DNA from 3 places in the Pseudarthrobacter sp. R1 genome. Region 2 is predicted to be linked to each of the others. Evidence: riboswitches for the same ligand, from Rfam matches in the RefSeq annotation. Region 2 holds a riboswitch; each other region holds the start of a gene.
The links. A riboswitch is a leader RNA that binds a small molecule or an ion and turns the genes downstream of it on or off. The one in region 2 is predicted to bind thiamine pyrophosphate.

Region 1 (6,564 bases), on a different contig from region 2:
GGCTTCACAGGCGAGCTGGCTGATCCGGGGCGGCAGGGCAAAGTAGACGGCGGTGGGCCCCTCAAGGGTGGTCAGCAGCGACGCAAGCGCACCGCCGGCCGTGACATCAAGCTGGTGGTAGACGGTCTCCTTTTCCAGGTCCTCCAGTGCCCGCAGGCCGTCCGGGGAAGCCGACTTCGCGGACGCCGCGAAGGACGTACGGACCCTGTCCCGCCATTGTTCCGGGGTCCAGGGATCGGAGCCTGCGCCCACCAGGCGGAGGCCTGCCGCGCGGCCGGTGGCAACAAGCCGCGCCAGGCCGGGCAGGAGCAGCCGCCCGGTGAGGTCGCCGGAAGCGCCGAGGATGAGCAGGGTTTTCACTGTTGTCTGGCTCGTCATTTTGCCAGCATGCCACCTTGCGGGCCCGACTTGGTACCCTAGATAGTCGAGTCCCGATCATCCACTGAAAGAAGTGCACGGCGCGTGTTCAATTCACTCTCTGACCGGTTGACAGCAACCTTCAAGAATCTCCGCGGCAAAGGCCGCCTTACGGAGGCGGACGTTGACGCCACAGTCCGGGAGATCCGCCGTGCCCTCCTGGACGCGGACGTTGCCGTTCCCGTTGTCCGTGAATTCACCGGCCGGGTGCGCGAACGCGCCCTGGGCGCCGAGGTCTCCGGGGCCCTGAATCCAAGCCAGCAGATCGTCAAGATCGTTAATGAGGAGCTGGTGGAGATCCTCGGCGGCGAAACCCGCCGCATCCGCCTGGCCAAGAACGGGCCCACCATCATCATGCTGGCCGGCCTGCAGGGTGCCGGGAAGACCACCCTCGCCGGCAAGCTGTCCAAATGGCTGAAGGCCCAAGGCCACAGCCCCCTGCTGGTGGCCTGTGACCTGCAGCGTCCCAACGCCGTCACCCAGCTGCAGGTGGTTGGCCAGCGCGCCAAGGTGCCGGTGTTCGCGCCGCACCCCGGCGCCACCTCCACCGAGCTTGAGCACCCGGCCGGGGACCCCGTAGAGGTTGCCCGCGCCGGTGTTGAGGAAGCCCGCCAAAAACTCCACGACGTTGTCATCGTGGACACCGCCGGCCGCCTCGGCGTTGATGCCGGCATGATGGAGCAGGCACGGCAGATCCGCCGTGCCATCGTGCCGAACGAAGTGCTGTTCGTCCTTGACGCCATGATCGGCCAGGATGCCGTCAACACGGCGCATGCCTTCGACGAGGGCGTCAACTTCACCGGCATCGTCCTGTCGAAGCTCGACGGCGACGCCCGCGGCGGTGCCGCACTTTCCGTTGCGTCCGTCACCGGCAAGCCTGTGATGTTCGCCTCCACCGGTGAAGGCCTGGACGACTTCGAGCTCTTCCACCCGGACCGGATGGCGTCCCGCATCCTGGACATGGGCGATGTCCTCACGCTCATCGAGCAGGCCGAGAAGTCCTGGGACAAGGACGAAGCTGCCCGGATGGCGAAGAAGTTCGCCGACCAGGAAGACTTCACCCTGGATGACTTCCTGGCGCAGATGCAGCAGATCCGCAACATGGGCTCCATGAAGAAGATGCTCATGATGATGCCGGGCGCGCAGAACATCCGCCAGCAGCTTGAGCAGTTTGACGAGCGCGAGATCGACCGCGTTGAAGCAATCGTCCGCTCCATGACACCGCATGAGCGCCTGGCTCCCAAGATCATCAACGGCTCCCGCCGCGCCCGTATCGCCCGCGGTTCCGGCGTGCACGTCTCCGAGGTCAACGGCCTCCTGGAACGTTTCGCGCAGGCCCAGAAGATGATGAAGAAGATGGCCCAGGGCGGCATGCCCGGAATGCCTGGTATGCCCGGCATGCCCGGTGCGGGCGGCGGTGCGCGGAAGAACGCCAAGAACGCCCCCAAGAAAAAGGCCAAGTCCGGTAACCCCGCCAAGGCAGCCCAGGAGCGCAAGGATGCCGAGGCGCGCCGCGCGAATGCCGCCAAGGCACTGCCCACCGGGGCCGCCTTCGGCCAGCAGCAGGGCGACTTTGATCCCTCGCAGCTGAACCTGCCCAAGGGTTTCGACAAGTTCCTCGGCCAGTAACCACATCTGCAACCAGGTAGCGCCACGTGTCGTTTTGAACGGTCACAACGACACCTGGCGCTACTCACTTGGGATGTCCGTGCCGTCGAATAGGGTTGGGTCATGTTCAAGCAGAGGGTAGTGTTCGTGCACGGCGCCGGCAGCTTCGGCTCCGCTGCATGGCCGCGCCAGCACGGTATGGCGCTGTCCTATGACGCACTGTTCCTGCGCCGGCACGGGTACCATCCTGTGGCTGAACCCGTTGAATCTTCCTTCGACGAAGACGCCGCCATTGTGTTGCGGTCCCTTGCCGACGACGGCAGGGGCGCCGCGGGCGGACACGTTGTGGCGCACTCCCAGGGAGCCATCGCAGCGATGATGGCCGCCGTCGAGCGTCCCGACCTTGTCTTTTCGTTGACGCTGGTGGAGCCGGCCTGCCTCTCTCTTACCGCGGAGCTGCCGGCTACGGCGGCGCATATCGGGCTGATGCAGCCCTTGTTCGACGTCCGGCACCAGTTGAGCGACGAGGATTTCCAGCGCGAGTTCGTCCGGCGGATCTACGCCACGGACCTGCAGCAGCCGGCCACAGCGGAGGAGAAGCGGTCCGCCAGGAGGCTGCGGCTGCAGGCTCCCTCCTGGGAGGCGCCGCTGCACATTGTTCCCGGCGTTCCCACCCTTGTCCTCACCGGGGGATGGGAACCGCTCTACGAGGAGATTGCCCGCTACCTGCGTGAGACCGGCGCCCTGCACCGCACGGCGTCGGGAGGGCACCGGCCCCATGACTCCCCGGAAGGTGACCGCATCATCCGCTCGTTCATCAGCGAGGTCAGCAGGAGCCAGCCTGCCAGGGCTTCCTGAATCCTGCCGGGGGCAGCCTCCCCGTCCGGCAGGCCCCCAATAGCCTGCCGGACGGAAAATGTGGAGCAGTTACGGGCGGCCGTCTACCGGAACGGCCAGTTCCGGGAGATAGACCTTGCCGCCCGCTGCAAGGAATTCCTCGCTTTTCGCCCGCATTCCGGCTGCCATGTCCGCCACCGCCGCCTGCGACTCCGCTGACCCGTATTCGTCCCGGATGTCCTGGCTGATCCGCATGGAACAGAACTTGGGACCGCACATGGAACAGAAATGTGCTGTCTTGGCAGGTTCCGCGGGGAGGGTTTCGTCGTGGAATGCCTCGGCGGTCACCGGGTCCAGGGACAACGCGAACTGGTCCCGCCAGCGGAACTCGAAGCGTGCCTTGGACAGCGCGTCATCACGTTCCTGCGCTCCCGGGTGGCCCTTGGCGAGGTCTGCGGCGTGCGCTGCGATCTTGTACGTGATCACCCCTGTTTTGACGTCGTCCTTGTTGGGCAGGCCCAGGTGTTCCTTCGGGGTGACGTAGCACAGCATTGCGGTGCCGTAGCGGGCGATTTCCGTGGCGCCAATGGCCGAGGTGATGTGGTCGTACCCGGGTGCCACGTCGGTAACAAGCGGGCCCAGAGTGTAGAAGGGCGCACCCTTGCACAGCTCCTGCTGGCGTTCGACGTTCTCCCGGACCAGGTGGAACGGAATGTGGCCGGGGCCCTCCACCATCACCTGCACGTCGTATTCCCAGGCACGCCGCGTCAGTTCAGCGAGTGTGTCCAGTTCGGCGAATTGCGCTGCATCGTTGGCATCGGCCGTCGCCCCCGGCCGCAGGCCGTCGCCCAATGAAAACGCGACGTCGTACCGTGCGAAGATTTCGCAGAGCTCGTCGAAGTGCGTGTAGAGGAAGTTTTCCCGGTGATGGGCAAGGCACCAGCCGGCCATGATTGATCCGCCGCGGGACACGATACCGGTCACCCGTTTGGCGGTCAGGGGAACGTACCGGAGCAGGACGCCGGCGTGGATGGTCATGTAGTCCACGCCCTGTTCGCACTGTTCAATGACGGTGTCGCGGAAGATCTCCCAGGTCAGCGCGTTCGCTTCGCCGTTGACCTTCTCCAGGGCCTGGTAGATGGGGACGGTGCCGATCGGAACCGGCGAGTTGCGGATGATCCATTCCCTGGTGGTGTGGATGTCGTCGCCGGTGGAAAGGTCCATCACGGTGTCTGCGCCCCACTGTGTGGCCCACTGCTGCTTGTCCACTTCTTCGGCGATGGAACTGGTGACCGCCGAGTTGCCGATGTTGGCGTTGATCTTTACCAGGAAAGCCTTGCCGATGATCATGGGTTCCGACTCGGGATGATTGATGTTGTTCGGAATGATCGCCCGGCCGGCTGCCACTTCGCTGCGCACCAGTTCCACGTCGCAGTTCTCCCGCAGTGCCACGAAGCGCATTTCGGGGGTGATGACGCCCTGCCGCGCGTAGTGCATTTGCGTCACCGTCCGGCCTCCGACGGCGCGGCGGGGCACCGGGCGGGGGCCCTTCCACTCCGCGCTGGCGGCACCGCGGCGGACAGCCGAGCGGCCGTCGTCGAGCAGGTTCCGTCCACGGCCGCCATAGGTTTCCGTGTCGCCGCGCGCTTCTATCCATGCGGAGCGGAAAGGGTTGAGGCCGCAGACGGGGTCGCTCCCGGGGCCGGCAGTGCGGTAGATGCGAAACGGGCCGTTGGAATCGCCGTTGGGTGAAGGTGCCAGGGCTATCTCCGTAACGGGCACCTGTATCCCGGCTGCTTCATCGCGGACAAAGGCCAGGGATTGGGACTTCAGCGACTGCGTGACAGAAGCCTGGTCCTGGCCGCCTTCCGCCCCGCTTGACGGAATGTGGGCAGGATTCAACGGTGTAAATGGTGTACTCAAGGATTACTCACTTCCTTCGCCGGCATTACCCGGACAGGTTCAACGGTCGCAGGCTGCGTCAGCCCGATCTCAGCCCCTGCAGGGGCACCCGTGTGGTCAGGAAGAAAGCTACCACAGCCTTTCGGGAGGGGCTTGTCACATGGCCGGTGCTAGCCTGACTGGCGGGAAAAGGAGTCCAATGCCGGAGATCATCGAATTCAGCGGCCCGGTGCTTGCCGGGCCGGACAGCGAGCGTCGTGGCCTATGGTCCGTTGACGGGCTGTTGACCTTTACGCGCCCGCAGCAGGTGCCGGACCGGGTGCTGGAAGGCTGGGTCCTGCCGGGGTTCGTGGATGCCCACTGCCACATCGGGCTCGGGCCCGGTGGCGCAGTGGAGGCAGCAGTTGCGGAAGAACAGGCCAGCACCGACCTGAACGCTGGAACACTGCTGGCGCGGGACGCAGGTTCCCCTGCAGATACGCGGTTCCTTCAGGGCAGCCGGAACGCCCCCGTACTCATCCGCGCCGGCAGGCATGTTGCCCGGACCCGGCGGTATCTGCGGGGCTTCGCCGAGGAAGTTGAACCGGACGGCCTGGTGGAAGCTGTCCGGAAGCAGGCCCGCGACGGTGACGGCTGGGTCAAGCTCGTCGGGGACTGGATCGACCGCGGCGCCGGTGACCTGGCACCGTCGTTTCCCGCCGCCGCCGTCGGGGACGCCGTGCAGGCGGTGCACGACGAAGGCGCCCGGATCACCGCCCACTGCTTTGGCGAAGAGACCCTCGACCAGATGCTGGACGCGGGGATCGACTGCATCGAACATGCCACCGGGCTCCTGCCACGGCACTTCCCCAGGTTCGTCGAGCAGGGCGTTCCCATCGTGCCCACCCTCATCAACATCGCCACGTTTCCGGACATCGCCGCCCAGGCAGAGCCGAAGTTCCCCCGGTACGCGGCCCACATGCGGGCACTGTGGGAGCGCCGCGCGGAACGGGTGCTGGAGGCGTACGAAGCAGGGGTGCAGATCTATGCCGGCACCGATGCCGGGAGCGTCATCCGGCACGGCAGGATCGCCGATGAGATCCTTGCCCTTCACCACGCAGGCCTGCCAATGGCCGCTGCCCTCGACGCTGCCTGTTGGGCCGCGAGGAGGTGGCTGGGTGCCGAGGGACTCCAGGAGGGTGCCCGCGCCGACGTCGTGCTGTGCCGGGAGGACCCGCGGCAGGCTCCGGCAACTGTCGGCGAACTGGCACACGTTGTGCTGGGAGGGCGCGTCATCCGTTGAACCGCGGTGACCTGATTTTGAAGACACTTGGAATAAATTGAAGCTTCAAGTAATTTTAATAGTCATAGGCCCGTAACCCGAAGGGCCCAAGCACCGGGAGCTACTAATGACTGCAGAAGCCGCCAGCCAGGATCTTCTTCCTGCCGACCTCGCCATGGGCACCGTGATGCTCAAGGTGGGCGACATGAAGGTGATGACGGATTACTACCAGCGTGCCCTCGGTCTTGAGGTTGTCGCCGAGCAGGACGGCGGGCTCTACCTCGGCCGGCTGCAAAAACCGCTCGTGCACCTCGCGCCCGCTCCGGGCCTGAACCTCCCGGGCAGGGGAGAAGCCGGCCTCTTCCACACCGCGCTGCTGTTCGAGAACCAGGCGGACCTCGCCGCCACCGTCGCCACCGCGGCCCGGTTTGAACCCCGCTCCTTCACGGGCAGCGCGGACCACCTCGTCAGCGAGGCCTTCTACTTCACTGATCCTGAAGGCAACGGCATCGAGCTCTATTGGGACCGGCCCCGCAGCA
Region 2 (6,564 bases):
GGTTCCGAGTTCTGCGGCCAGCTGGCCCTGCGTCCAGCCTTTCTCGCCCCGGGCATCCCGGAGCATGGCGGCAACGTGTTCCGTAGTTTCCTGCGTCATGCCGAAAATATATCATAAATGAGTTAGCGCCAGCAGATATCGACTGATAACACTCGGAGCGGAGAACGTTTACCCACTACATGCGATAGAAAACGTGCCCCCTCCTCCGGTCCTGCCTGTTATTGACCCTGCCTGCTCGGCCGGAGGAGACTGGATAAAACCTCTTCCTTCGACGACGACGGAGGTGCTGATGCGCCGGAAACGAGGCCCCCGGGCGGCAGCCACACTTGCCGGCCTGATCTTCGCCGTCGTGCTCCTGGTCCCCGCCTGGCCGGCCTCCGCAGTGCCGTCGCCAGGGGAAGGCACACAGTCAACACTTGGCAACGACGTCTCCTGGCCCCAATGCCGCAAGGACCTTCCCACCGGCCAGGCTTTTGGCATCGTCGGCGTCAATAACGGGTTGGCCAACAACACCAATCCTTGCCTGCGAAAACAGCTCGAGTGGGCTGCTGCCTCATCCGGCCATTCGGCCCAGCCCGAGGTGTCCCTTTACGTGAACACCGCCAACCCGGGAACAAGCGGCTCGTGGTGGCCCTCCAGCAACGAGTACCCGATAGGATCGGCCGTCCATAACCCCTACGGCTCCTGTGAGGAAAGGGACTACGGCACGGCGTGCGCCTACATATACGGCTACGCCAAGGCCTGGGACGACGCTTACATCCGTGGAATTAGCAATCCCTCCGACTACGTCTGGTGGCTGGATGTGGAAACCGAAAACTCCTGGTCCACGGACAAGGATGCCAACCGCGCAGTCCTGGAGGGCATGACGGACTTCTTCCACAGCATCGACGTCAAGGGTGTGGGGATCTACTCAACCGGCCTTCAATGGAGCCGGATTGTGGGAACCGTCAGCAGCTCAAGCAACCTGTACTCGCTGCCGAGCTGGCTGGCGGGGGCGCGCGCCGTAACAGGAGCCAAAGCGAATTGCGCGGGCCCCCGCTGACCGCAGGCGGCGACGTCACGCTCACCCAGTTCGTGACGGGAAACTTCGACTACAACCACTCCTGCGGCTGAATCAGCAGACGTGTGGGCAGTCAGCTCCCCAGCCACACCATGTTCCATGTCCCCGCCCATATGGCGGCAACAAACGCTGCAGCGGCCATCAGCATCCCGGCAGCCAGCACCCAGAGGTCGAGGGCGGTGTACGTGGATTCCCGTGCCCAGGTCCGCTTTCCGCCGCCGAAGCCGCGTGCCTCCATGGTGACGGCAAGCCGGGAAGCACGCCGGATGGCCTGAACCAGCAGGCCAAAGCTCTGCCCCAGCGTCGCCTTCAGCCGCTGGCGGGCATTACCGCGGGAGCCGACGCCGCGGGCACGGCGGGCCATGCCGATGGTCTGCCATTCCTCGGCCATCAGCCCCACGAGCCGCATGGCGGCCAAGGTCCCCAGTACGAACCGGTGCGGAAGGCGTGCCTTCTGCGCCAGCGCATCGGCCAGGTCCGTGGGATCGGTGCAGCTCATCAACAGGACCGCCGGCAGCGCAATCGCCAGCCCCCGCAGCATAAACCCGGCCCCCAGCTCCAGCGAGCCTTCGCTCATGGTCCAGATGCCGACGTCGATAAGCGTCTTTCCGCTGTCCGGCGCCAGGATGGAGGTGCTCCAGCCTCCCACGGCGGCGGCAATGATGAGCGGCCAGCCCCGCTGCCACAGCAGGGTCAGGGTGAGGCCCGCCAAAGGGAACAGCAGGAACTCAAAGACCAGCGCCACCGAGGCGGACACCCAGTCAATGGACAGCGCCAGCACTGCGGTGATCAGGAAGACGGCAGCGAACTTGCTCAGCGGATTGGCACGGGTCAGCAAGGCGCGGTTGCCGCGCAGGTTCAGCTCCTGCCTCATTGCGCCACCGCCACAGCTGCCAGCCGCAGTTCCGTTCCGCCCAGCGCTGCCGTGAACTCGGCATCATGGGTCACGGACACTACGGCCGTGCCCGCGTCCAGGAGCTCGGACAGGAAGGATGCCAGCTCAGCCCAAGTATTGGCGTCCTGCCCGAACGTGGGCTCGTCCAGGACCAGGACCTGGGGATGCGCGGCCAGGACCGTGGCTACGGAGAGCCGCCGTTTCTCGCCGCCCGAAAGGGTATACGGGTTGGCGTCAACGAGTCCCGTGAGCCGGAGCCGCTCCAGCAGTTCATCCACCCGCTCCTCCCCGTGGCCCAGGTGCCGTGGGCCGAACAGCAGTTCGTCCAGTACTTTCCCCGTGACGAACTGGTGCTCAGGCTCCTGGAACACCGTACCCACCCGCTCAATCAGCTGCTCGGCCTTCCACTGGTAAGGGTCAATCCCAGCTCCCCGGCTGAGCGCCAGCGTGGCGGAAACCTTGCCGTCAACGGGCTCCAGCAGCCCCGCGAGGGTCAGCGCGAACGTCGATTTTCCCGCGCCGTTCGGACCGGTGACGGCCAGCGCCTGCCCGGCCCGGACCTGCGCGGAAATGCCCTGCTGCACCGGCACGGGCGGCACTTTCCGGAAGCCCTTGCGGCGCGGACGTTCACGGGACACCGCCAGCTCCTCGGCGGCAAGCAGCAGGTCGCCAGTCCCGGGAACCGAACCGGCAGCACGGGGACGCGTCGGCGGGACGTAGCCGGGCACCCAGACTCCGGCCGCGATCAGCATGCTCCGGGCTTCGCTGAGGACCTGATCCGGCGGCCCGTCCAACAGCACGCCGGAATCGGTTGACGAGCCGGGCTGCAGCACCACAATCCGGTCAACCAGGTCCTTCCACACGGCCACGCGGTGCTCCACCACCACCAACGTTGCCCCGGTTTTGCCGAGGCAGCGGCCCACGGCGTCGCGCACCTCCACCACCCCGGCAGGGTCCAGGTTGGCGGTTGGCTCATCGAGGAGGATCAGCCCCGGCCGCATGGCAAGGATGCCCGCCAACGCAAGGCGCTGCTTCTGCCCGCCGGACAGTGCCGACGTCGGATGGTCCAGCGGCAGGTGGGAAAGCCCGACGTCGTCCAGCGCCTCATGCACGCGGGCCCAGATGTCACCGCGGGGCACGGCGAGGTTCTCGGCGCCGAAGGCGACGTCGTCACCTACGCGCGAGAGGACAACCTGGGTCTCCGGGTCCTGCTGCATCAGCCCGGCCCGGCCGCGCTGCTCCCGGGGGGAGGCGCCGTCGATCAGCAGCGAACCGGACTCATCGGAATCGCCGGCCTCGGCGTCGTCGTCATGGGCATCCCCCAGCACCCCGGCCAGCGCGTGGAGGAGCGTGGACTTGCCTGCGCCGGACGGGCCCAGCAGCAGGACGCGTTCACCCGGCTGGATGTCCAGGTCGAGGGCGCGGACGGCCGGCTTGGACCGCCCGGCGTGCCGCCAGCCCCAGCCGCGGGCGGTGACCGCAGCCGGCCGCGCCGCCACCGCAGAGCCGTGGAGGGAAGGAGCAGTCATCAGGAGAAGACGGGCTCCGATGCTGCCTTGCGTGACGCAAAGGAGCTCAGGACGCCGGTCCTCGCCAGGCCGCGGGTGGCGATCCAGGACAGGGCTCCTGCGATGACGGCGCCGGAAATGGCAGTGAAGATGATGTAGGCCAGCTTGTCCCCGCTGGAGTAGGCGATGTTCCAGCCCCAGGGCGCGAAGGAATCGTTCAGGCCGCAGAAAAGTCCGGCAGCGGCGCCGGCGAGCAGGGATACCGGCAGGTTGAACTTCCGGTACACGAAGATCGCGAAGATGATCTCGGCGCCCAGGCCCTGGACAAACCCGGAGAACAGCACCGAGGCGCCGTACTGCGAGCCCATGAGCAGTTCGCCGGTGGCGGCCACGGTCTCGCAGAACAGTGCGGCGCCCGGCTTGCGGATGATGAGCATGCCCAGCACCGCGGGGATCATCCAGCCGCCCGCCAACAAGCCGGTAAGCGGCGGATAAACGGCGTTCATAGGTGCCGAGACTGCGGCTGCGCCTTGCGACCAGGCCCAGAAAATAACGCCGCCGGCGATGGCGATGAGGGCTGCCACCACGATGTCCACAACGCGCCAGGACTTGCCGGTGGTCTTCTTGATTGCTGTCGTTGCCATGCGATCCTCCTGAGGAACAGGAGGGGAAAGTGGATACTTCAACCGGCGCTGCCGCCGTTGCCGCACACTTCGAGAACTCGACTCCCTTGCGCCGGTACTAACCGGATCAGGTTCGAGGGTCTGCGGCTATCCGCACTCTCAGCGCCCACCTGCGGTCCCTGGCATGGCCAGTGATGCCCGACGGCGGCGCTCCCCTGTCGTTGAATGATTCTGTCGGTAAATAATCGCCCTTGTGGGCGGGGTCCAGTTTACACCGGAGGAGGGGTAGATTGTGGGCCATGACTGCCAATTCCCAGCATGTGACCGAGTTCGATCCGGATTCCGATGCCATCCAGCAGGAAGGATCCCTGCAAGCGCTCATCGCCCGGATCGAAGGCGAAATCCACGAGCTCCAGTTTCCCGGCTTCTCGCTGGACGATGCACTGAACCTTGGGTTGCTGCTTGTGGAGCTGGGCAAGGAGGGCCAGTTTCCCATCGCGATTGACATCACCAAGGGTGAACAGGTCCTGTTCCATGTGGCGCTGCCCGGCGCCACGCCGGACAACGAGCACTGGATCCGTGGGAAGCAGCGCACGGCCGCACGGTACGAGGTGCCTTCCCTCCTGGTGGGGCTGCGCGCCCGGCTCAAGGGCGGACGGATCGAGGACAACGCCTGGTTCGATCAGAGCCGGTATGCGGCGCACGGCGGGTCCTTCCCGGTGTACGTCACGGGGGTGGGCGCAGTCGCAACAGTGACTGTCTCAGGGCTTCCCCAGGTGCAGGACCATGACCTGGTGGTACAGGCCCTGCGCGAGATCCTTGGTTCCATGCGTGCGGACTGACTTCGAGTCGGCGGACTGACTGCAGCATCAACGCGGACTATGGACTCCTCACGAATGCCGGGAGTACATTCAAGGCGAGCGGCCGGAGTTCCAAACAGGAGGACGCCATGATCGGTCCTGCAGCCGAAAACCAAGTGCGCGCGGCGGTGGACAAGGCCGCCGAGGAAATGATCTATATCGGCCCGGACCACCCCTACTATCCCCTGCTGGCGGAACTTGTGTCCGCCGTCGGGAAGGCCTGGCAGCAAGGGTACGAGCACGGCCGCCGCGGCGGACACCATGCCAACCCCTATCTGTGGAGTACCTCGGAGGGGTGAGCACCACCACCGGTTGCCGGGGTTGCCGCATGCCGGCCGACCAGCAGATGAGAAGTGTACTTAGCTTTTATTAGTAACCATGCTTACTATGTTGTCTCCCGGCTTTTGAGGAGACAGGACAATGACAGTCAGCACCCGGGCCACCGGAGCAAGGACCGGCCTGCAGAAGGCAGCGCTTGCAACGGGCGCCCTCTTCCTCCTGGTGGGTGTCCTGGGGTTCGTCCCCGGGATTACCAGTAATTATGAAGCCCTGGGCATGGCCGGACACGGCTCCGGCGCCTTGCTGTTGGGAGTCTTCCAGGTGTCCATCCTGCACAACATCGTGCACGCGGCCTTCGGGGCGGCGGGGCTGCTGCTGGCCCGGACCCACCAGCAGGCAAGGAGCTTCCTCATCTACGGGGGCGTTGTCTACCTGGTCCTCTGGCTGTACGGACTGTTGGTGGGTGATCAAACCCCCGCCAACTTTGTCCCCCTCAACGGCGCCGACAATTGGCTGCACCTGGCCTTGGGCCTGGGCATGATCATCCTGGCCATCCTGCTGTCACCGCGGACCACCCCGAAAACGCCGCCCCGGACGTGACCCGCCCCGCCAAACCGAAACCGCCGTCGACGCCCGCAGCACAGGCAGCCCCGGCAGTACCGCTGCCACCCACAAGGAGCATCATGAAAATCCCGGAAGCCCGAGGTCCCCTCAGCAGCGCACTGTTCACTGCCCTGTCCTTCACCGCCGGCAAGGACGACGCCACCACGCGCGTCGAAGAACTGCGCCGGCTCGTCACTGCAGAGCTGGCTGGAACCACAGACATCATCGGGGACGACGACGTCCAGCTGGCACTTTTCTGCCTCTATGAGCTCCACTACTCCGGTCTTGAAGGCGTCCGCGACGACTGGGAGTGGGAGCCGGACCTCATCCAGGTTCGCCGCCTGCTCGAAAGGCCGTTCGAGGAAGCGCTGCGGGCCGCTGCCCAGTCGGCAGCCGGGGAGCTGGACCTGCCGCCGGCAGCGGAGATGACCAGTGACGCAGTGGCCGACGTCCTGTTTAGGCTGGCCGGGACCGATACCGGGCCCAGCGTGTCCCGCTACGTGGCGAAAAAGGCGAGCCTGGACCAGCTCAAGGAGTTCCTCATCCACAAGTCCGTCTACCAGCTGAAGGAAGCGGACCCGCACACCTGGGCCATTCCCCGGCTTACCGGACGGCCGAAGGCAGCGCTGGTGGAGATCCAGGCAGACGAGTACGGCGGAGGACGCCCCGAACGGATGCACAGCGCGCTCTTTGCCCGCACCATGCAGGGGCTGGGCCTGGACGACGAATACGGCGC
Region 3 (6,564 bases), on a different contig from region 2:
GGACCCGGACTCCGTAGCCAAGGTTGTAGAAGCAGCCATCACCACCGGCAGCGAACTGCGCCTGAAGGATGACAAGGGACGCCTGATCATTGTTCCCGGCAAGGCCCTGGCCTATGTAGAAATCGGTGCCGAGGAACAGCGCCGCGTAGGGTTCGGCCAGTTCTAGCCCCCGCACCTAGGGTGCGAGTACTCCAAGGAGAGCCATGCTTTCGCTGACCATTGTGGTGCTGGTGACAGCCGCCGCAGGTTTCATCGTCTGGGCCAACGACAAGCGGCACACCAAATACGGTGTGGTCCTGCCGGCCGGCGTTGCCGTAGGAGTGGGAGCTGTCACCTGGATCATCCTGATGGCTGCAGGCTTCGGCTACCGGCCGGGCATGACCTGGCTGCCCTGGGTCCTGCCCATGGTTGTGGGCGCAGCAGCGGCGGTTGCAGCGGTCCTTTACGTTGGCCGTACCAGGGCCAAGCATGATCTGGAACGGCTTACGGCGGCGCTGAAGCTCTAGCCGGAACCAGCGCCCGGACATTCAAGCACGGCTGTGGCCACTGCCTCTCGGGGTGGTGGCCACAGCCGATTAAGCGGCTGCGGGGTGCCGCGCCGGATCCGCAACCGCGTGGACCGCGGCGGCGGCTTCACTCACGGCCTCGGCCGCGCCCACGTCGCGTGCCGTGACTTCGCCCCCGGCGTCGTGCGAGGTGTAAAGGAGGAAAACCCGGTTGTACCGCCAGTCCAGGTCCGGGTGGTGGTTCTGTTCCTCGGCAAGGCGTCCGACGGCGGCAATCAGCTCAAGTGCGGCAGCCGCCGTCGGCACCTTGTACACCGTCACCAGCGCACCTTGGCTGTACCGCCAGTCGGTCAGGACGGCCAGTGCGTCCTCGAGCCGCTCGGGAGAAAGAATGTCCTTGCCGGCCATGGCTGCTCCTCACCTTATGGCTGGCGGAGCGGCACCGGGAGCGGGCTACAGGAACTCTGCCCGGCCCTCCATGGCCGACGACGCCAGTGCGTGTTCGCGGCGCGGGATCCTGCCCGCCGCTTTCGCCAGCCTACCGGCGATGACCGCATGTTTGAAGGCCTCTCCCATCAAGGCAGGATTCTGCGCCCGGGTTACGGCGGTAGCCAGCAGCACGGCGTCGCACCCCAGCTCCATGGCCAGGGCCGCGTCCGAGGCGGTACCGATGCCGGCGTCCAGGACCACCGGAACCGAGGCGCGGGAGACGATCAGCTCGATGTTGTGCGGGTTAAGGATGCCCAGCCCGGTGCCGATAGGCGCCCCGAGCGGCATCACTGCGGTGGCCCCAAGGTTCTCAAGCCGGAGCGCCAGGACGGGATCGTCGTTGGTGTAGGCGAAAACCTTGAAGCCCCTGTTGACCAGTTGTTCCGTGGCGTCCACCAGTTCGACGGCGTCCGGCAGCAGGGTCTGTTCGTCAGCTATGACTTCCAGCTTCACCCAGTCGGTTTCCAGTGCCTCACGGGCCAGTTCCGCCGTCAGCACGGCATCCCTGGCAGTGAAGCAGCCTGCCGTGTTGGGCAGCACGCGGATGCCGTGATCCACGAGCAGCTGGAAGAGCGAACCTGTCTCGGCTGTGGAATACCGCCGCATTGCCACCGTGGTCAGCCCGGTGCCGGAGGCCAGGAGGGCAGCCCCGAGGCCGTCCAGGCTGGGCGCGCCGCCGGTGCCCATGATGAGCCGGGATGCCAGGGTGACGCCGTCAATGACCAGCGGATCATCGAGGCCCGCCACGCTTGGAGTGGTGATGGTTTCGGTCATGGTGTCAGCCTCCCTGCACAGCCGTGACGAGTTCGACCTCGTCGCCGTCCGCGAGCGCGGTGGTAAACCACTGGCTGCGCGGTACAACCTCGGAATTGTGGGCTACGGCCACACCAAGCTTTTGGCCGTCGGTTGCCTGCCCGTTGGCGGCCAGGGGGCGGCCGGTGACCTGGCTGACGAGCACGGTGATGGAGGCGCCGTCAGGGACGGGGTGCCGGGTTCCGTTCAAGGTGATGTTCATGCTGATTCCTTCGTGGGCGATGTGTGGCGGAAGTGGTTGGTGGGTGAGCCGGTGGTTAAGCGGGCGCCTGCCCTCGTCGTAAAGCGGCCCGGGCTGAAGGCCGCCCATCGGGGGTCCTCGCGGCCGTCCAGCAGGTCCCGGCAGACGGCGGCTGCGGCCGGCGTCAGCAGGACTCCGTGCCGGAAGAACCCGGTGGCGATGATGAGCCCGGAAACGTACCCGCGCTCCCCGTCGGCCGCTGCCTCCGGGGCGGGAACCCGCCCCAGCAGCGGCGCGTTGTCGGGCGTTGCGGGACGGGCGCGCGCTGTGCATTCCAGCAGTTCGAGTTCGGCGACGGCGGGAACCAGTACCTGCGCGTCGCGGAGGAGCTGGTACACGCCACCGGCGGAAACGGCGTCCGTGCCGGACAGCGCATCCTCACGCTGCGTTGCCCCGATCACCACCGTGCCGTCCCTGCGGGGAACGATGTAGACCGGAACGCCGTGCACCAGCCCGCGGACCGTGGACGTCACCAGGGGCTGCAGGTGCCGGGGCACTGCCAGGCGCAGGATGTCCCCATGGACGGGCCGCAGTGGCAGGTTCAGCCCTGGCGGCAGCTCTTCAAGAGCTGCCGCGTGCAGCCCGTTCGCCACCACTGTTTCGGCGGCCAGCACGGTTCCCCCGTCCGCCAGGCGCACGCCGGCAACAGCTCCCCCGCGCCACAGCAGCCCGGTTGCCTTGGCCGCTACCGCAATACCGCCGACGAAGCCGGCTGCCGCAGTGCCGCGTCCCGCACCTTTGTCTCTGTCCCCGCGTCCGCCATCCGTGCCATGAGCCAAGGCGGCCTGCAGGCACGCCACCAACAGCCGCGGGTCCACCTGGTGGTCGGCCGGAGTGTCCAGGGCGCAGGCGATCCCCGGGCTGAGCAGGGGTTCCCGCTGTCGCGCGTCCCGGACGGTCAGCGGCTCTACGGACAGGCCGCTGGCCTGCTGAACGGCGCGGAGGTCCATCAGGGCGCGGCGGTCGGCGGCGTCGGCACCCACGGCGAGGGTCGGCGTCGTAATGTATCCCGGATCTGTTCCCGACGCTTCGGTGAGGCCGGCGGCAAAAGCCGGCCAGCGGGCCGAGGCATCCAGCATGAATTCCAGGAGATCCTCCTCCTGGTAGTGCAGCTCGCTCACCGGGGCAAGCATCCCGGCGGCCGCCCAGCTGGCCCCCGAACCCGGTGCGTCATCGATCACCACCACGGAACGGCCGGAACGCTTCGCCTCCCACGCGATACCGTGGCCGATCACGCCGCCGCCGATCACCGCCACATCAGCATGGATGGTGTCGGCCGCGTCCACGGTCGGGGGCTCTGATGCTGCGCCCATCTGTCTCCTTCCCTACGCCGGTATTAGCCGGATCAGGTCAAGCGGTCGGCTCTGACGCCCTCTCAGCCCGGCGCTTTGTGACAGCTGCCGCGGGCTCCCGCAGTACGAGGCCAGTGTAGAGGAACTAGGCTTTCCCCCATGAATGTGTCCCACACCCCTGCCGCCGGCACCGACGTCCTCAGCAGCGCCAAGATCAGCAACGGCGTCAACGCCGCCCGCCTCTACCTCTGCACCGACGCCCGCAGGGACCGCGGCGACTTCGACCAGTTTGTGGACGCAGCGTTCGCCGGCGGGGTGGACATCATCCAGCTGCGCGACAAGACCATCGAGGCAGCAGAGGAGCTGGAACTCCTGGCGGTGCTCAAGGAAGCGGCAGAGCGGCACGGCCGGCTCTGGGCTGTCAACGACCGTGCCGACATCGCGGTGCTGTCCGGGGCACCTGTCTTCCACATCGGCCAAAAGGACCTGCCCCTGGACGCTGCACGCACCCTGCTGAACGGCAACGCCGCCATCGGCCTGTCCAGCCACACCCCGGCCCAGGTGGACGCGGCGCTCGGTGCGGCCGCCCGCCCCGCCGGGCTGGACTACTTCTGCGTGGGACCAGTGTGGGCAACCCCCACCAAACCGGGGCGGGCAGCAGTGGGACTGGAGCTGGTGAAGTATGCCGCCGAAGCTGCCCGGCCGGCGGAGCAGGAAGGGCAGTCCGACGGCGGTGTTCCCTGGTTCGCGATCGGCGGCATTGACCATGGCAACGTGGAGCAGGTGGTGGACGCAGGCGCACGCAGGATAGTGGTGGTCCGGGCCATTACGGAAGCGGGCGATCCAGCAGCCGCCGCTGCTGCACTGCTCGCCGCCCTGGATGCCCCAAACTCCTGACAACGCCGCTCCGGGCCCGATGCCTGCACTATGGCCCCAATTCCGGCTAGGCTGATTTTCGTGTCACACCATCGGCTGGCCCCCAACGTCCACGAGCACAACAACGCGCTTGAGGAAGCGCTGAGTGCCCTGAGGACCGAGCTGGAGCTGCCGGGCACCTACCCCGAGGAGGCGGTGGCTGACGCGAAAGCGGCAGTCGAATCCCTGCAGCTCCCTACTTACGACCTCACCGGCGTCGAATTCATCACCATCGATCCGGCGTCGTCCACCGACCTGGACCAGGCGCTGTTTATTGAAGCCGACGGCGACGGCTACCACGTGCTGTACGCTATCGCCGATGTGCCCGCGTTTGTGGCCCCCGGCGGGCCCCTGGACGCTGAAACGCGCCGCCGGGGCCAGACGTTCTATGCCCCCGACGGCCGGATCCCGCTGCATCCGGAAGTCATCAGCGAACAGGCCGGGAGCCTCCTTCCCGGGCAGGACTGCTCGGCGTTCGTCTGGGACTTCCGCCTGGACAGCGCCGCCGAGGTGACGTCCGTGGCCGTAAAGCGGGCCCGGATGCGCAGCCGCGCGAAGCTCAGCTATAAAGGCGTGCAGGCGGAGCTCGACGCCGGTACCGCCTCCCCTGTGCTGCAGCTCCTTAAGGAAGTGGGGCTCAAGCGCGTGGAGTTGGAACGGGCCCGCGGCGGCGCCAGCCTGAACATGCCGGAACAGGAGATCGTCCAGCTTCCCGACGGCGGCTACCGGATTGCCGCCGCTCCCCAGCTTCCGGTGGAGGACTGGAACGCGCAGATTTCCCTCATGACCGGAATGGCCGCGGCGGGCCTGATGCTGGCGGGGAAGGTGGGCATCCTGCGGACCATGCCGTCCCCGGACGAGCGCTCCCTGAACCATTTCCGGCTTCAGACGGAGGCCCTTGGCAAGCCCTGGGACGGCGAGGTCAGCTACGGCGAATACCTGCGCAGCCTCGACTCCACCGATCCCCGCCAGCTTGCCATCCTGCACTCGGCCGGCATGCTGTTCCGCGGCGCTGCCTATACGGCTTTTGACGGTTCCGTCCCGGAGGACGCAGTCCAGTCCGCCATTGGCGCCGCCTATGCCCATACCACCGCTCCTCTGCGCCGCCTCGTGGACCGTTTTGTCCTGGTGATCTGCGAGGCCTTGAGTAATGGCGGCAATGTACCGGCCTGGGCACGGGAGGCGCTTCAGTCCCTGCCTGAGATCATGGCCGGGTCCGACCAGCTGGCATCACGGATGGAGCGCATGGCCCTGGACACTGTGGAGGCTGCCTTGCTGGTTAACCACATCGGGCAGGAATTCGACGCAATCGTGATCTCCGGGTCCAAGCCACAAAAGGAAAACGGCAAAAACGGCAACGGCAACGGAAAGAACGGCAACGGCAACGGCAGTTCGGGAATCATCCAGATTGCAGACCCCGCTGCGACCGCCCGCTGCGCCGGGGAACTGGTGTCCGGAACGAAGGTCCGGGTCCGCCTGGTCTCCTCGGATATCGTCACGCGGGAAGTCCATTTCGAACTCGTTGAGTAACGCCGCAAGGGGCCACCCGGCCGTGAAAGCCGGGATTCGGGCCGCCTGCGGCTAGACTGAAGAGGTAGATATGGATGCCCGGTCGTTGATTTCCTTGATTTGAAACCAACAAGCCCGCCCCTACGCGATCTTGAGATACACCCGTTGGTCACCAGTGCCAGCATTTAGATAGCCCGCGATCGGCTTCCACTGGAATTGCTTGTGCGCCCGAGCGTGCTCCGGAACAGCCTTTGGCCGGCCCGTTGAGCAGGCAGCGCCATTGCCCAAATGAATAAGGAAACTCCACTGTGAGTGAATTGCATACCCACCAGCTTCTGACCGACGAGACCGGCACCGAGACCATCGAGCCGGAAGAAACCATTATCTCGGACGAGAAGCCCCACGAAATCGCGGAGAAGTCCTTCGCGGACTACAACGTCCGGGCTGATATCGTGGAATCCCTGGCCGACGCCGGGATCACCCACCCGTTCCCCATCCAGGCCATGACCCTGCCGGTGGCCCTGTCCGGCCACGACATCATCGGCCAGGCCAAGACCGGTACGGGCAAGACGCTCGGTTTCGGCATCCCTGCCCTCCAGCGGGTGGTGGGCCAGGACGACCCCGGCTACGACAAGCTCCCGGTTCCCGGCGCCCCGCAGGCCCTGGTCATCGTCCCTACGCGCGAACTCGCCGTGCAGGTGGCCAATGACCTGCAGACGGCGTCCCGCAAGCGCAACGCCCGCATCACCACCATCTACGGCGGCCGTGCCTACGAGCCGCAGGTGGAGGCGCTGAAGAA

Region 1: linked by a shared signal. The riboswitch ahead of thiC (phosphomethylpyrimidine synthase ThiC) and the one ahead of M8J71_RS03430 (ECF transporter S component) in region 2 are both predicted to bind thiamine pyrophosphate.
Region 3: linked by a shared signal. The riboswitch ahead of M8J71_RS13865 (FAD-dependent oxidoreductase) and the one ahead of M8J71_RS03430 (ECF transporter S component) in region 2 are both predicted to bind thiamine pyrophosphate.

What each region holds. Positions count from the first base shown of each region.
Region 1 is NZ_JAMKFI010000008.1:964,728-971,291, forward strand. Features, by position in the region: gene M8J71_RS15270 (glucose-6-phosphate dehydrogenase) at 1-378, opposite strand, end outside; gene ffh (signal recognition particle protein) at 463-2,046, shown strand; gene M8J71_RS15280 (alpha/beta hydrolase) at 2,149-2,883, shown strand; gene thiC (phosphomethylpyrimidine synthase ThiC) at 2,953-4,785, opposite strand; TPP riboswitch at 4,780-4,887, opposite strand; gene M8J71_RS15290 (amidohydrolase family protein) at 4,964-6,046, shown strand; gene M8J71_RS15295 (VOC family protein) at 6,153-6,564, shown strand, end outside.
Region 2 is NZ_JAMKFI010000004.1:70,888-77,451, reverse strand. Features, by position in the region: gene M8J71_RS03450 (UDP-N-acetylglucosamine 1-carboxyvinyltransferase) at 1-99, opposite strand, end outside; gene M8J71_RS03445 (hypothetical protein) at 290-1,042, shown strand; gene M8J71_RS03440 (energy-coupling factor transporter transmembrane component T family protein) at 1,134-1,934, opposite strand; gene M8J71_RS03435 (ABC transporter ATP-binding protein) at 1,931-3,484, opposite strand; gene M8J71_RS03430 (ECF transporter S component) at 3,484-4,107, opposite strand; TPP riboswitch at 4,173-4,313, opposite strand; gene M8J71_RS03425 (heme-degrading domain-containing protein) at 4,386-4,928, shown strand; gene M8J71_RS03420 (hypothetical protein) at 5,036-5,245, shown strand; gene M8J71_RS03415 (DUF4383 domain-containing protein) at 5,367-5,825, shown strand; gene M8J71_RS03410 (iron-containing redox enzyme family protein) at 5,909-6,564, shown strand, end outside.
Region 3 is NZ_JAMKFI010000008.1:644,481-651,044, reverse strand. Features, by position in the region: gene M8J71_RS13890 (DUF3107 domain-containing protein) at 1-166, shown strand, start outside; gene M8J71_RS13885 (hypothetical protein) at 204-506, shown strand; gene M8J71_RS13880 (4a-hydroxytetrahydrobiopterin dehydratase) at 576-914, opposite strand; gene M8J71_RS13875 (thiazole synthase) at 960-1,769, opposite strand; gene thiS (sulfur carrier protein ThiS) at 1,774-2,010, opposite strand; gene M8J71_RS13865 (FAD-dependent oxidoreductase) at 2,007-3,362, opposite strand; TPP riboswitch at 3,355-3,473, opposite strand; gene thiE (thiamine phosphate synthase) at 3,501-4,238, shown strand; gene M8J71_RS13855 (RNB domain-containing ribonuclease) at 4,299-5,786, shown strand; gene M8J71_RS13850 (DEAD/DEAH box helicase) at 6,074-6,564, shown strand, end outside.